Regions from separate parts of the Arthrobacter sp. PTI12 genome, predicted to be linked through region 1. Evidence: riboswitches for the same ligand, from Rfam matches in the RefSeq annotation. Region 1 holds a riboswitch; the other holds the start of a gene.
What was found. A riboswitch is a leader RNA that binds a small molecule or an ion and turns the genes downstream of it on or off. The one in region 1 is predicted to bind glycine.

Region 2: it holds a riboswitch for glycine, as region 1 does, so the genes downstream of both, gcvP (aminomethyl-transferring glycine dehydrogenase) here and gcvP (aminomethyl-transferring glycine dehydrogenase) in region 1, are expected to answer to the same signal.

Annotation. Positions count from the first base shown of each region.
Region 1 covers NZ_CM155256.1:269,800-277,588, forward strand. The annotation lists gene AC1MBU_RS01320 (PucR family transcriptional regulator) at 1-152, shown strand, start outside; gene xdhC (xanthine dehydrogenase accessory protein XdhC) at 149-991, opposite strand; gene xdhB (xanthine dehydrogenase molybdopterin binding subunit) at 993-3,383, opposite strand; gene AC1MBU_RS01335 (xanthine dehydrogenase small subunit) at 3,380-4,876, opposite strand; gene AC1MBU_RS01340 (hypothetical protein) at 5,025-5,189, shown strand; glycine riboswitch at 5,275-5,372, shown strand; gene gcvP (aminomethyl-transferring glycine dehydrogenase) at 5,531-7,789, shown strand, end outside.
Region 2 covers NZ_CM155256.1:388,381-396,169, reverse strand. The annotation lists gene AC1MBU_RS01950 (inositol-3-phosphate synthase) at 1-177, opposite strand, end outside; gene AC1MBU_RS01945 (hypothetical protein) at 391-1,860, shown strand; gene AC1MBU_RS01940 (lipid II:glycine glycyltransferase FemX) at 1,857-2,954, shown strand; gene AC1MBU_RS01935 (phytoene desaturase family protein) at 2,957-4,402, shown strand; glycine riboswitch at 4,487-4,588, shown strand; glycine riboswitch at 4,590-4,693, shown strand; gene gcvP (aminomethyl-transferring glycine dehydrogenase) at 4,748-7,576, shown strand; gene gcvT (glycine cleavage system aminomethyltransferase GcvT) at 7,586-7,789, shown strand, end outside.

The sequences.
Region 1 (7,789 bases):
GCAGGATCGGTGAACTAACCGGTCTCGATATGGCTGAGACCTCATCTTTGGCTCAACTTTGGTTCGCGCTGCAAATCCAGCAAACGATGAACCCTCAAGACCACGCTGGACCGGGCCAACCTCGGGATGCCGGAGCTACGCTGAAAACTTAGTCATGCGAATCATTTCTTTTCATCAGTGTTGTCTGGATCGTTGCAGGGAGAGACAGCCGCCGCAGCAGATCCGCCGCCACACTCACAGCGATCACCGCCGGTGCTTTCCCAGTGACATCCGGCAGCCCGATCGGACACTGGATCCGCCCGATCTCGGCCTCGGCGTACCCCTCCGCCGCCAGCTTCTGCTGGAACCGGGACCACTTCGCCTTCGAGCCGATCAGCCCGACGCTCCCAAGATCCCCCCGCCGCAACCCGGCATCGCACAGCAGAAAATCCTCGGAGTGATCGTGGCTCATGATGAACACGTGCGCACCGGCCGGCAACTCACCCAGGAACGAGTCCGGCACCGGCGTATGCACCGGGTGCACGGTCGCCACACCAGAAGTCACATCCGCAAGTCGCTCGGGCAGCAACTGCTCGGCGCGGCTGTCCACCAGGTACAGGTTCATCGGCAGCCGCGAGAGCACCCTCCCGAGCTCATACCCCACATGCCCGACGCCGAACACCGCCACCGTGGGCAACGACAGGAACGGCTCCAGCAGCACCCGAGCCTTCCCGCCGCAGCACTGCCTCCCGTGCTGCGTCACCGCGTGCTCGCTGAGCGAAAACTCGACGTTCTCGGCAGTTGAAACGCCGCCCGCCATCATCTCCCGCGCCCGATCGATCACGGTCGCCTCAAGGTTCCCACCGCCGATGGTCCCCCAACTCGACGACGACCCCACTAGCATCTTCGCCCCGGCTTCCCGGGGCGAATGCCCACGCACTTCGGACACGGTCGCCAGCACACCTGGCTGTCCCGTTGACCTCAGGCGTTGCAAAGCCTCCAGCCAGTCCATGTCACTGCGCTGAACTCGTGGACGTGACAAGGTCACCGGAACCCGAGGAAGAAGAGGACGACGACGGCGCGGACACCCGCTCGATCGCCCAGAACACCGCTTCCGGGGTGGCCGGGCTTGCGAGCTCCACTTCGACATCACCGGGCCCGAAGGCCGCGACCGCCTCCCGAAGAGCCTCCCGCACGCTGAATGCCAACATCAGCGGCGGTTCACCGACGGCCTTCGAGCCATAGACCACACCGCTCTCGGTCGCCCGCTCGAACAGGTGCACGTTGAACTCCTCGGGCATCTCGGAGAAACTCGGCAACTTGTAGGTGCTGGCGGACTGCGTGGTGATCCGGCCGCGGTTGGCGCCGTCGGATGCATCCCAGCGCAGATCCTCGAGCGTCAGCCAGCCCGCGCCCTGCACAAAACCGCCCTCAATCTGCCCAACGTCGATCATCGGAGAGAGGCTGTCGCCGACGTCGTGCACTATGTCTGTGCGCAACTGGCGGTAAGCACCCGTGAAGCGATCCACTTCCACCTCGGCGAGCGCCGCGCCGTAACTGAAGTACTTGAACGGTTCGCCCTGCATGCGGGCGCTGTCCCAGTGCAGTCCTTCCGTCCGGTAATACCCGGCCGCCCACAGGGAAACTCGCTGGAAGTACGCGTCACGTGCCAACTCCGCGAAGGTCATCGCCGAATCATGGAAGCCGATGCCGGTGACCTTTCCGTCATCGAACCGGACATCGTCGGGGTGGATGTTCAGCTTCCGCGCGGCCACTTCCGCCAGCCGTTCGCTGATCTGCTCGCACGCATTCTTGATCGCACCGCCGTTGAGGTCCGCTCCGGAGCTGGCCGCCGTCGCCGACGTATTGGGCACCTTGTCCGTCCGCGTTGGCGCGAGCCGGACGGAGGACAGCGGCACCCCCAGCGCAGTCGCCGCAACCTGCCGCATCTTGGTATGCAGGCCCTGGCCCATCTCCGTGCCGCCGTGGTTGATGAGCACCGACCCGTCCTTATACACGTGCACCAGCGCGCCGGCCTGGTTGAACGCGGTCAGGTTAAAGGAGATGCCGAACTTCACCGGGGTCAAGCCTAGCGCCCGCTTCACATTCGGGTGCGAGGCGTTGAACTTCGCGATCTCCTCGCGGCGCCGGGCAACGTCCGCACGGTCCGAGAGTGACTGCCAGATCGCCTGAAGGCGTTCGGCGTGCCGCACCGGCTGCCCGTACGGCGTGCTCTGCCCGGGCTCATAGAAATTACGATGACGAAGCTCACTCGGATCCAGCCCCAGCAACGGCGCGCACCGGCCAAGTAGATCCTCGATCACGAGCATCCCCTGCGGACCGCCGAAGCCTCGGAACGCCGTCTGCGACGTCTTATTGGTTTTCGCGATCCGGCCGTTCACCTCGATGTTCGGGATGTAGTAGGCATTGTCGATGTGGCACAACGCCCGCTGCAGCACAGGTTCGGAGAGGTCGAGGCTCCAACCGCCGTCGCTCGTGAGGGTGGCTTTCAGCGCCTGGAGGCGACCGTCGTCGTCGAACCCTGCCTCCCACGTGGCGTGGAAGGGGTGGCGCTTGCCGGACATGGTGATGTCCTGGGTGCGGTTCAGCCGCAGCCGGACGGGCCTGCCGGTAAGCGTGGCGCCGAGCGCCGCGATGGCCGCGAAGCCGTGCGGCTGCATCTCCTTGCCGCCGAATCCGCCGCCCATGCGGAGGCACTGCACTGTGACGTCGTGACTGGATAGGTTCAGCACGTGCGCCACGATTTCCTGCGTCTCGGAGGGGTGCTGGGTGCTGCACTGGATGAACACCTGCCCGGACTCGTCGATGTAGGCGAACGATGCGTGCGTTTCCAGGTAGAAGTGCTCCTGCCCGCTGAACTGGAACTCGCCACTGAACCGGTGCGCTGCATCCTCGAGCGCCTTGTCCGGCTCGCCGCGAGCAACCGTCGGGCGGTTCCCCTGGAAGCTCTCGGCCGCGATGGCTTCCTCAACAGTGATCAACGACGGCAACGGCTCGTAATCGACCTCCACCGCCTCCGCGCCGAGGCGCGCGGCTTCTAGCGACTCCCCCAGCACCCAGCACACGGCGTGGCCGTAGAACATCACTTCGCTGGGGAAGAGCGGTTCGTCATGCTTGATCCCGGCGTCGTTCACGCCTGGAACGTCCGTCGCCGTTAGTACCCTGACGACGCCCGGAACCTCCAGCGCGGGCTCGGTGCGCAGGCCAGCTATGCGGGCGTGAGCATGCGCCGACTGAACCGGCCAGGCATGCAGCGCGTTCGAGCTGCGGACAACCAGGTCATCCGTATACAGAGCCGTACCGGTGACGTGGGCTGCGGCGCTTTCGTGGGATACGGGGACACCGACCACGGGGTTTACTGGGCGATCCGACAGCGACTTCACTTGGCCACCTCCAGATCTTCAGCGTTCTCAGCATGGAATCTCAGCAGCGCCTGTCTCAGCATCGCCGAGCGGTACAGCGAGCTGGCCCGCATGTCATCGATCGGCGTTCCTTCACCCGCCATGACGACGGCGGCGGCGGCCACCGTGTCCGACGTCCAGGGTTGACCGACGAGCGCCTCTTCCGTCGCGAGAGCGCGGATTGGCGTCGCTGCCACACCGCCGAGTCCGATGCGCACGGAGGTTACGACGCCGCCGCTGAGTTGCAGTGCGATGGCCACGGACACACTTGAGATGTCGTCGAAGCGCCGCTTCGCGATCTTGTAAAACGCGGTGCTTTCGGCGAGCGGCAACGGGATGCGAATAGCGCGGAGCATTTCGTGCGGCTGACGAACACTCTGGCGGTAGCCGGTGTAGTACTCGGACAACGGAACTTCGCGCTCTCCGTCTGTGGAGGAGAGGACAATTCTTGCGTCGAGCGCCAGGAAAACCGGCGCGGAGTCGCCGATGGGCGAACCCGTGGAGAGGTTCCCACCGAAGGTCGCGGCGTTACGGATCAGCCGGGAGGCGAACTGCGGGAAAAGGTAACCCAACAGCGGGACGCGGCCGTCGAGCGCCCGCTCGACTTCAGAGAGTGTCAGCGCGGCGCCGATCTCGATGGAATCGGCGTCGAACGTCAGCGCCCGGAGTTCCTCCAGCCGATCAATCGCGAGGACCAGCGGCGGGCGGGAATGCCGCAAGTTCACCTCAACGCCGAGGTCCGTGGCACCGGCAACAAGCTTCACGTCAGAACTGTCGCGCAGCGTCTGGTGGACCTCATCAAGCGACTGTGGACGAATGAAGTCCGATTCACCGCTGACGCGTGTGTGCTTTGCAGCAGGGGCCGGTCGGCTTTGGCGGTCCAGCAGCGGATCCGAATCATCTGGTGTTTCCAGCGCGTACGCTGCGTCACGGATCGGCCGGTAGCCGGTGCAGCGGCACAGGTTCCCGCTGAGCGCATGGAGGTCAAACCCGTTGGGGCCGCATTCGTGGTCGGTTGCATGCTCTTCACCGACGACGGCGGTTCCTGTCTCCTTGTCTTCCTGCGCCGGCGAGCGCTCCGGTCGGTAATATTCAGCAGCCATCGAGCAGACAAATCCCGGGGTGCAGTAGCCACACTGCGAGCCGCCGCGCTCCGCCATCTCGCGCTGTACAGGGTGGAGATCTTCCGGCGTGCACGCATCGGAGACGTTCCCGAGACCCTCAGCGGTGACGATTTCCTGACCGTCGAAGGCCAGTGCCGGCGGGAGACACGCATTGACCGAGGTCCATCGGCTGCGATCGGATCCGTCCGGGCGGGCTACGAGGACCGCGCAGGCGCCGCACTCCCCCTCGGCGCAGCCTTCCTTCGATCCCGTGAGCCCTTCGTCCCGCAACCAGTCGAGTAATCGAATGTGGGGGTTTGTTCCGCTGCAGTCCCGGACTTTGCCGTTGACGGTTACCTTGATTCCGTCCATCATTCACGCTCCCGTACTAACCGGACCGACGCGCCAACCGAACTGCCTGAAGCGTGTCAAACTGTTCGTTACGTAGTTTCGGTGTGACCTAGCGTACACCCACCGAGCGGAACTTCGTTTCCACCATGCGATAGAAAGGAGCAAAGTTTTGAGCACAACAAGTCCTGCTGCCGAGGAAGAGCGGCGACTTCGGTTGTTGAAGTTCAGGGAGGCAGTGGATGCGGCATCGAGCGCTAGTGCCGCTGGCCATCGATACGAGACTGCCCTCTGGGAGCGTACAGAACTGGCTGACGTAGAGAAGTCACTGAACTAGACGGACCCAGTCGTACAGGAGTTGCGTGAAGACTCAACCAACCGGTAGTCTGTGAATCGCGTCACCTGTCAGTGACGCACGCTTTCGATCCGCGGCGGGAGAGTCCTGCCGGTACGTTCAGCAGGCGCCGTAGGAGCAAATCCTCCCCAGGAATCTCTCAGGCCCACGTACCGCCGCGGCGAGGCAACTCTGGAAAGCAGTCCGGGAAACCGGGCTCACCGACGGTGCAAGTGGATCCTGAGAACATCAGGAAAAACGGAAACTCTCAGGTCCAATACAGAGCGGGGAGGAACCCAAGTCATCGTGGTGTTTTGCGCCACCTGAGTTATGGAGTTCCTCATATGACAGTCCAGTCATCCGTCCCCACGTTCGCAGACCGCCACATCGGTGCGCGCCGCCAGGACCACATCAGCACGATGCTCAAGGCTGTTGGCTATGACACCGTCGACGGCCTCGTTGACAGTGCCGTTCCCGATTCCATTCGTCAGGAAAGCCCGCTCGGGCTGGACAGTGCGCTCAGCGAAGTCCAGGTGCTGGCCGAACTGCGAAGGCTTGCGGGCAGGAACAAGACCGCCGTCCAGATGATCGGTCAGGGCTACTACGACACCGTCACGCCGGCAGTGATCCGCCGCAATATCCTCGAGGCGCCCGCCTGGTACACGGCCTACACGCCTTATCAGCCCGAGATCTCGCAGGGCCGGCTCGAGGCGCTGCTCAACTTCCAGACCATGGTGCAGGATCTCACTGCCCTGCCGGTGGCCAACGCTTCCCTTCTCGATGAAGCCACGGCGGTGGCCGAGGCCGTGCTGCTCATGCGCCGGGCCAACAAGAACAAGGCCGTCAAGGACGGCAAGACGGTCCTCGACGCGGACTGCCTGCCCCAGACCATTGCGATCGTCCTCGGCCGCGCAGAGGCGCTCGGATTCGAGGTTGAGGTCGCTGACCTCTCGCAGGGACTCCCGGAAGGCGACATCAACGGCGTCGTCCTCCAGCAGCCGGGCGTCTCCGGCCGTGTCTGGGACCAGACCTCCGTCATCGCAGAAGCGAAGGAGCGCGGTGCGCTGGTCACGGTCGCCGCTGACCTCCTCGCACTGACGCTCATCACCCCTCCGGGTGAGCAGGGAGCGGATGTCGCCGTCGGTTCCACCCAGCGCCTCGGTGTTCCACTGTTCTTCGGCGGACCGCACGCCGCCTACATGGCCGTGCGCGACGGCATGGAACGCACCCTTCCAGGCCGCATCGTCGGCGTCTCGAAGGACAACGCCGGCGCCACCGCCTACCGCCTGGCCCTTCAGACCCGCGAGCAGCACATCCGCCGCGAGAAGGCCACGTCGAACATCTGCACCGCGCAGGCGCTGCTGGCTATCGTGTCTTCCTTCTACGCCGTCTACCACGGCCCGGACGGACTGAAGGCCATTGCCCAGAACGTCCACAGCAGCGCCCGTGCGCTCGCCACCACGCTGAAGGCCGCCGGCTGGGAACTCGTGAGCGACTCCTTCTTCGACACCCTCACCGTCCGCGTCCCCCGCGACGCCGCCAAGGTGGTCTCCGCCGCCGAATCCCGCGGCATCAACCTGCGCCTGGTCGATGCCGACACCGTCGGCATCTCAGTCGATGAAACGACGACGCCGGAAATCCTCTCCGCCGTGTCCGCCGCCTTTGGCGCCGGCCAGGTAAGGGAAGCCGCAGGCTTCGAGCTGCCCGCCGCCGCGGTGCGCACCTCGGAATATCTTCAGCACCCGGTCTTCAACACGCACCGCTCCGAGACTCAGCTGCTGCGCTACATCCGCAGGCTCTCGGACCGCGACCTCGCGCTGGACCGCACCATGATCCCGCTGGGCTCCTGCACCATGAAGCTGAACGCCACCGCCGAAATGGAGGCCATTTCGTGGCCGGAATTCGCTTCGATCCACCCTTTCGCCCCGGATTCCCAGACCGAAGGCTGGCGCGAGCTGATCGACGGACTCGAAGCCGACCTTGCTGAGATCACCGGGTACGACCAGGTCTCCATTCAGCCCAACGCCGGTTCACAGGGTGAGCTCGCCGGGTTGCTCGCTATCCGCGGGTACCACGCCTCCCGCGGCGAGGGCCAGCGCAACGTCTGCCTGATCCCTGCGTCCGCACATGGCACCAACGCTGCTTCCGCCGTTCTCGCGGGTATGAAGGTTGTCGTCGTAGCCACGGCTTCGGACGGCACCATCGACCACGGGGACCTCCGGGCGAAGATCGAAGCCCACCGGGATGCACTCTCCGCGATCATGATCACCTATCCGTCCACCCACGGCGTGTACGACGCCGACGTCCGTGAAGTCTGCGATGCGGTGCACGAGGCCGGCGGCCAGGTCTACGTCGACGGCGCAAACCTGAACGCGCTCGTTGGCCTTGCCCAGCCGGGCAAGTTCGGCGGGGACGTCTCTCACCTGAATTTGCACAAGACCTTCTGCATCCCGCACGGCGGCGGCGGTCCCGGCGTCGGGCCGGTGGCTGCAAAGGCACACCTGGCACCGTTCATGCCGGGCGACGCGAACAAGTCCGCCCATGAGGCAGGGCACGGTGTTGCGATTTCCGCATCCCGCTTCGGTTCCGCGGGCGTCCTGCCA
Region 2 (7,789 bases), 120 kb from region 1:
GTCGAACGCGGTGACAAACTGCACGTCATTGACGTGGTACTTGCCGAACTCCACATGCATCAGTCCGGGGATGGTCGCCGTAGCGTCTGCATCCTTGTAGTACTGCACGCCCTGCACCAGGGATGCTGCACAGTTGCCAACACCGACGATTGCTACCCGAATGGGGTTAGTTCCCACTGTTCTCCTCTTTACGCGCACTTATAACCGCCCGGACCGAGGTCTTTGTTTGCCTTTGCCTCCGGCGAAATCCACAGCTTACCCAGTCTACTTGTTATTGCGAACGCCCGTTGTTGCCTGCTCATTCCCTCAAGCCCTCCGGAGTGCGGAATTACAGGTGGGTTTCTACGAAGAGGGCGCCATTGTCCTGCCCGTTGGCTAGGCTTTCGAGACATGGAGCAAGAGCAGGGTCAGCGCCGCCCCGCAAGCATCTCCGTGCCTACGCGCGGGGACCCCTTGCTCAGGCATGCCGCGGAAGTCGCCGGCGGGCCACTTGGGAGGCACGCTGCACCGGGCAGGGTGCGGCCGGTCGTCTTCACCGTCGGGCGGGTCCTGATCCTGATGACCACAGCCGCCGCTGTCCTGGCGGTGCTGATCAAGGCTCCGTGCCGAACCGACGGATGGACACGTCCCGCGCAGTTCTACCGGGGCTGCTACTCAGACTGGACCGAGGCCTTCCAGTTCCAGGGTCTCGGAAGCGGTTTGTCCCCATTCGCGGAGGGGTCCACCTTTGATGGGCCGCTGCTCGTTGGAGTGTTTGCGGGACTGGTCGCGCTACTGGTGCCGACGTCCGCGGACGGCATAGTCCAAACGCAATCCCTGATGCAGTATTTCGACGTGAACGCTGTACTGATCGCTGCCGCGTGGATTGGAACTGTTGTTACCGTGATGCGACTGGCGAGTCGCCGACCCTGGGATGCGGCGCTTGTGGCGGTGGCGCCGATCGCGATCCTGACGGCAACCTCAAGCTGGGTGCTGCTGTCCGTCCTATTGAGTGTCCTGGCTGTGTGGGCGTTTGCCCAGGAGCGCTATGTGATCTCCGGCGTCCTGCTCGGGTTCGGCGCCGGGTTCAGCGTTCACGTGCTCCTGGTCCTCGCTGCCGTCATACTGTTGGCCATCCGGACCGGCCGGTTCAGGGGTGCCCTGCTGAGCGGCGGTTCGCTGATCGCCGTCTGGGTACTCACCGTTCTGCCGTTCGGGCCCGAACGCATTCTGGCACTGCCGTGGGAATACGATCCGGCTCGCCTCGGCATTTCCTCTTCGCTGTGGGCGGGCTATGACCTGCTTGCGCAGCGGCTCGGCCTGCCGGTGCTCTCTCCGGTAGCAACAGCAACCCTGGCTTTTACCATTTTCGCGGTGCTGGTTGCCCTGATATGCCTGCTGGTGCTGCGGGCACCGCGACGCCCACGCCTTCCGCAAGTGATTCTTCTGCTGCTCGGAGCACTCGTCCTGGTCCTGCCCGACTACCCTCCCGCACTCACTCTGTGGTTGCTGCCCTTCGTTGCGCTCTCGTATGTCGATTGGCGAATACTTTGTGTCTGGCAGCTTGTTGAACTACTTCACTGGTGGGCGTACTGGATGTACGTAGCCCGTGAAGCGTCGTCAGGCGTGGTGGAGAACAATATCGACTCCCCCTACTATGTCGCCGCGATCTTGGCGCGGCTACTGGCCACCGGTTACCTGTTGTATCGGGTTGCGCAACATATACTTGAATCGACATATGATCCCGCACGGCGCATTGGTATTGACGATCCGGCAGGCGGCCCCTTCGATGGCGCTCCAGACCGGCATGCGCCTGCTCCGGTACTGTTGAGCGAGTCCTCTCCAAACCTCACCATCACCGCACCGAAAGACCCCCAGTGACAGAATCCGTCTTCCGCAGTGAGCGCCTAACGCCAGAGGCATTCGAGCTGTTGGCGTCGGCAAGCCCCGATGTCGTCATTCCGCTCGAACAGACTCCGCAGTGGGCGGACTTCGAGCGCAGTCTGGGCCGGGAACCGTACGGATTGTGGGCCTACTACGACGACGACGACGGCGCACCGGCTGCGATGGTGAGCTTCCTCCGGGTGCGGCGCAGGTTCCGAGAATCGCTGGTCGCGATCAACGGGCCCGTATGGTTCGCGGACCGTACCGCGGAAGCTGAACTCCGTCTTATGCACACGGTTCAGCACCAGTTCACTGATGATCCGGGCACAGACCCTCTCTATGTCCGCATGCAGGTGAAACACCCGCTGCCTCCTGCAGCCGGCCCGATCGAGCACGGCTGGTATGAGCGCGAGATCGTCGTTGACCTGACGCCGGGCGAGGATGCAATCTTCAAGTCTTTCCGGCCGAATGCCAGGAACAGTATCCGTCGTGCGGAACGGTCAGGCGTGGAGGTCCGGACCATCGAGCGGGCACGCTGGGTCGAGGTATTCAGGGCGGACCTGTACCCGATTCTGCAGGAAACAGCGGAGCGCGACGGCTTCTCCAGCTTCGGCCCCGAATACTACGAGTTGCTGCTCTCAACTCTGGGGGATCATCTTCGGCTCATGGTCGCCTACGTGGACAGCAGGGCTGTGAGTTGGTTGATCACTACCGAATACCGCGGCTACTCGGTCTACTATTTTGCGGGCAGCACACACGACGCGCGCAAGACGTTTGCGCCTTATCTGTTGCTGTGGGAAGCGTTTAAACAGCTCAAAGCTGCCGGCAATACCGCTTGCGGGCTTACCGGCATCGTGAGTGAGAACTACCCACAACTGGTCAACGTCACCACGTTCAAGCGGAACTTCTCCAAGAACGTTGTGGACCTCCCCACAACTTATGACATCCCGCTGAACCCGGGTAAGTACAAGGTGGTGGCTGGACTGCTCTCATTCCGCAGAACGGCGCCGGCCAAAGGTCGCGCGTTGCTCATGCGAGCAGCCTCGTCCGTGTCCACGCTTCGCGCCCACCGGTCCGGAGGGAAGAGCTAGCCATGGCGGACGTCGCGATTGTCGGTGCCGGCCCCAATGGGCTGGCTGCCGGCGTCGTGATGGCACGTGCAGGCTTGAGCGTGGAGATATTTGAGGCCGAACGAGCTATCGGCGGCGGGTCACGCACCATGGAGCTGCTTGAGCCGGAACACGTGCATGACATTTGTTCGGCTGTGCATCCGATGGCGTTGGCGTCACCCTTCTTCCGGGAGTTCGGTCTCCGGGAACGGATTCCCTTCGTGGTTCCCGAGCTGTCGTACGCCAATCCGCTGGACAATGGCCGTGCTGGACTCGCGTACCGCGATCTTGGGCGTACGGCGCTCGGTCTGGACAAGGACGGACAGGCCTGGCGGCGACTGATGCGCCCGCTCGTGCAGCACATTGATGGGGTGGTCGATACCGGGCTCAACCAGTTCCTGCGGGTCCCGCGGCATCCAGTCGCGGCCGCCCTGCTCGGTTCAAGGACGCTCGAGCAGGGGACTGGCCTGTGGAACCTGCGCTTCTCGACGGAAGAGGCGGCGGCATTGTTTACCGGAGTTGCCGCACATGCCGTTGCTGCCCTGCCCACACTCGCGGCTGCAGGTGCCGGGCTCACCCTCGGAGCGTTGGCGCATGCCGTGGGATGGCCCATTCCGGTTGGCGGATCCCAGGCATTGGTCAACGCTATGGCGGATGACATCCGGGCACATGGCGGCGCCGTCCACACTGCCCGTCGGATTGAATCGGTCGGCGAGTTCGACGGAGCAAAGGCAGTCCTGCTCGATGTCTCACCCGGTGCTGTTGGCGGCCTGGCAGGCGATCGCCTCCCGCAGGGCTACGTCTCAATGCTGGACCGGTTCCGCTTCGGGGACGGCGCCTGCAAGGTTGACTTCATCCTCTCGGGGCCGGTGCCGTGGGCAAACGAGGAAGTACGAGCGGCCGGCACAGTTCATGCGGGCGGAACCCGGGCTGAAGTGGCGGCGTCGGAAGCCGACGTGGCCGCCGGACGCCATCCGGAAAAACCGTACGTGCTGGTTTCGCAGCCTTCCCTGTTCGATTCTTCCCGTGCACCCCACGGACGGCAGGTTCTGTGGACTTACTGCCACGTGCCCAACGGTTCCACGCGGGACATGACGGAGGCCATTGTGCGGCAGATCGAACGTTTCGCGCCCGGCTTCCGCGACGTCGTCGTGCGTTCACACGTCATGACTGCAGCTGACCTTGAGCAGTACAACGCCAATTACGTGGGCGGTGACTTCAGCGGTGGCGCGGTGACCATCCCTCAGCTGCTGGCGCGTCCCTCATTCGGGCCGCGCCCTTGGCGGATGCCGGGGAAGGGCCTCTATCTGTGCTCAGCATCGACCCCGCCCGGCCCGGGCGTGCACGGGATGGGCGGTTATCACGCGGCAAAACTTGCACTCAAGGACGTGTTCGGGCTGCCGGTGCCGCAGTTGGGAAGGTCATCGTGAGCGCACTCCTTTGCTGATCGATTTCAGCGAAGAGTAAGCTTGATCACGATCGCATAACTGAAAAGCGCAGTAATAAAACGCCCTTGACCCGCAGCGGGAGAGTCCTGCCGTTGACCTACAGCCGGCAGGCGCCGTAGGAGCAAACCCTCCCCAGGAATCTCTCAGGCCCAGCACCGCAGCGGAAAGGCAACTCTGGAAAGTAGCGCAGCTGAAGATAGGTTGTGCTCACCGACGGTGCAAGGTGAACCCTGTGTTCACGGAATCTCTCAGGTCCAAGACAGAGCGGGGAGGAACCCACCCACCTGTCCGCGCGCCCTGCACGCACACTGATTCACGGAGTTCCTCATGACGCACCAGACGGAATCAACTTTCTCCGACCGCCACATCGGTCCCCGCTCGGACGACGCCGAGCAGATGCTCAAGGTCCTGGGCTACCCCAGCCTGGACAAACTCGTCGATGTTGCGGTGCCGGCGAGCATCCGTATCAACGAGGGCCTGGACATTCCGTCTGCGCTGAGCGAGTCGGAGGTCCTGGCGGAACTGCGCAGCATCGCCGCGAAGAACAAGACCGCCGTGCAGATGATCGGTCAGGGCTACTACGACACGGTCACCCCTCCTGTCATCCGCCGCAATGTGCTTGAGGCTCCCGCCTGGTACACCGCCTACACGCCCTACCAGCCGGAAATCTCCCAGGGCCGTCTTGAAGCCCTGCTGAACTTCCAGACGATGGTCCAGGACCTCACTGCGCTGCCCATCGCCAACGCCTCCCTGCTCGATGAAGCATCGGCCGTTGCCGAGGCCGTCCTCCTGATGCGTCGCTCCGGCAAGAACAAGGGACGAACCATCCTGGACGCGGAATGCCTCCCCCAGACCATCGCCGTCGTGCAGGGCCGCGCTGAGGCGCTGGGCTTTGATATCGAGATCGCTGACCTCTCAAAGGGATTGCCGGACGGCGACATCAACGGCGTCGTCCTCCAGCAGCCCGGGACATCCGGCACGCTCCGCAACCACACGGACATGGTCGCGAAAGCGCACGACGGCGGCGCCCTGGTGACGGTCGCAGCGGACCTGCTAGCGCTGACCCTGATCACCCCTCCGGGGGAGCAGGGCGCGGATATCGCCGTCGGCTCCGCCCAGCGTTTCGGTGTGCCGCTGTTCTTCGGCGGACCACACGCTGCGTACATGGCCGTTCGAAAGGGCCTGGAGCGCATGCTCCCCGGCCGCCTTGTTGGGGTGTCGAAGGATTCCGACGGCGCACCCGCCTACCGGCTTGCACTGCAAACACGTGAGCAGCACATCCGCCGCGAGAAGGCTACGTCGAACATCTGTACCGCTCAGGCGCTCCTCGCGATCGTTGCCAGCATGTACGCCGTTTACCACGGTCCCGACGGGCTGAAGGCGATCGCGGAACGTGTCCATGGAAAGGCGGCGCGGCTCGCTGCAGCCGTTCCAGGGACGGTCCACGAGTCCTTCTTCGACACCCTTCTCGTGAAGGTCGAGGGCCAGTCCGAGAGCATTGTCCGCAAGGCCGAGGAGCGCGGCATCAACCTGCGGTTGGTCGATGCCGATCACGTCGGCATCTCCTGTGACGAGACCACCACGGACGCTCACCTTGAAACCATCGCCGAGATCTTCGGGGTAAATCTGTCAGCCGACGCGGAGACTGCAATCCCTGCTGACCTGCAACGGACGTCGTCCTATATGACCCATCCCGTGTTCTCCCTCCACCGCTCAGAGACCCAGATGCTGCGCTACCTGCGCGGTCTCTCGGACCGCGACCTGGCACTGGACCGCACCATGATTCCGTTGGGATCCTGCACCATGAAGCTCAACGCCACGGTTGAGATGGAACCGATCTCCTGGCCCGAGTTCGCAACCATCCATCCGTTCGCCCCCGAGCACCAGACCGAGGGCTGGCGCCAGCTGATTGATGACCTGGAGGGCCGTCTCGCTGAAATCACCGGCTACGCCAGGGTGTCGATTCAGCCGAACGCCGGCTCCCAGGGCGAACTCGCCGGTCTGCTGGCCATCCGCAAGTACCATCTTTCACGCGGTGATGAGGCTCGCACAGTGTGCCTCATCCCATCGTCAGCACACGGCACCAACGCCGCCTCTGCTGTGCTCGCCGGCATGAAGGTGGTTGTGGTCAAGACAGCCGGAAACGGCAACATCGATCACGATGATCTCCAGGCAAAGATCGAGGCGAACAAGGATTCCCTGTCTGCGATCATGATCACCTACCCGTCCACGCATGGCGTTTTCGAGGAGGACGTCCGCTGGGTCTGCGACCAGGTGCATGGCGCGGGCGGTCAGGTCTACATCGACGGCGCAAACCTTAACGCGCTGGTCGGGCTAGCAAAGCCGGGTGAGTTCGGTGGTGATGTTTCCCACCTGAACCTGCACAAGACGTTCTGCATCCCGCACGGCGGCGGAGGTCCCGGTGTCGGGCCGGTAGCAGTGGCGGAGCACCTTGCCCCCTTCCTGCCTGGAGATGCGAATAGCGCAGCTGGTGTAGACAACAGCAACACAGCCGGCGTCCCTATCTCCGCCTCCCGCTTCGGTTCAGCAGGCGTACTGCCGATTTCCTGGGCCTATGTGGCGCTGATGGGAAGCGAGGGCCTGACGGCAGCCACGAAGTCCGCGCTCCTTGCAGCGAACTACGTCGCCGCCCGCCTCAATGAATACTTCCCGGTGCTCTACTCGGGTGAGAACGGACTCGTGGCGCACGAGTGCATTCTGGACCTTCGCGCACTTACCGCGAAGACCGGTGTGACAGCCGAAGACGTGGCCAAGCGCCTCATCGATTACGGCTTCCACGCCCCGACGCTGAGCTTCCCGGTAGCGGGCACGTTGATGGTGGAGCCCACGGAGTCCGAGGACCTGCGCGAACTGGACCGTTTTGTCGAGGCGATGATCGCCATCCGACACGAGATCGACCGCGTCGGAACAGGCGAATGGCAGCTGGAGGAGAGTCCGCTTCGCCAGGCACCGCATACCGCACAGACGCTCATCAGTGACGAGTGGTCGCAGGCCTACTCCCGGGAACTGGCTGCATTCCCGCTGCGGACGCTGCGCCACGACAAGTACTTCCCGCCGGTCCGCCGTATCGACGGCGCCCACGGTGACAGGAACCTCGTGTGCTCGTGCCCGCCGATCGAAGACTTCGAGGACTAAGGGATCGCCATGACAAAGCAGACAGCGCTGTATGCCCAGCACCAGGAACTCGGTGCGGCATTCACCGACTTCGGCGGTTGGCAGATGCCCCTGAAGTACCGCAGCGAACTTGAAGAGCACCACACGGTTCGCCGGGCCGCCGGCATTTTCGACCTTTCGCACATGGGCGAGGTGATGGTCACTGGGCCGCAGGCAGCCAGCTTCCTCAACTAT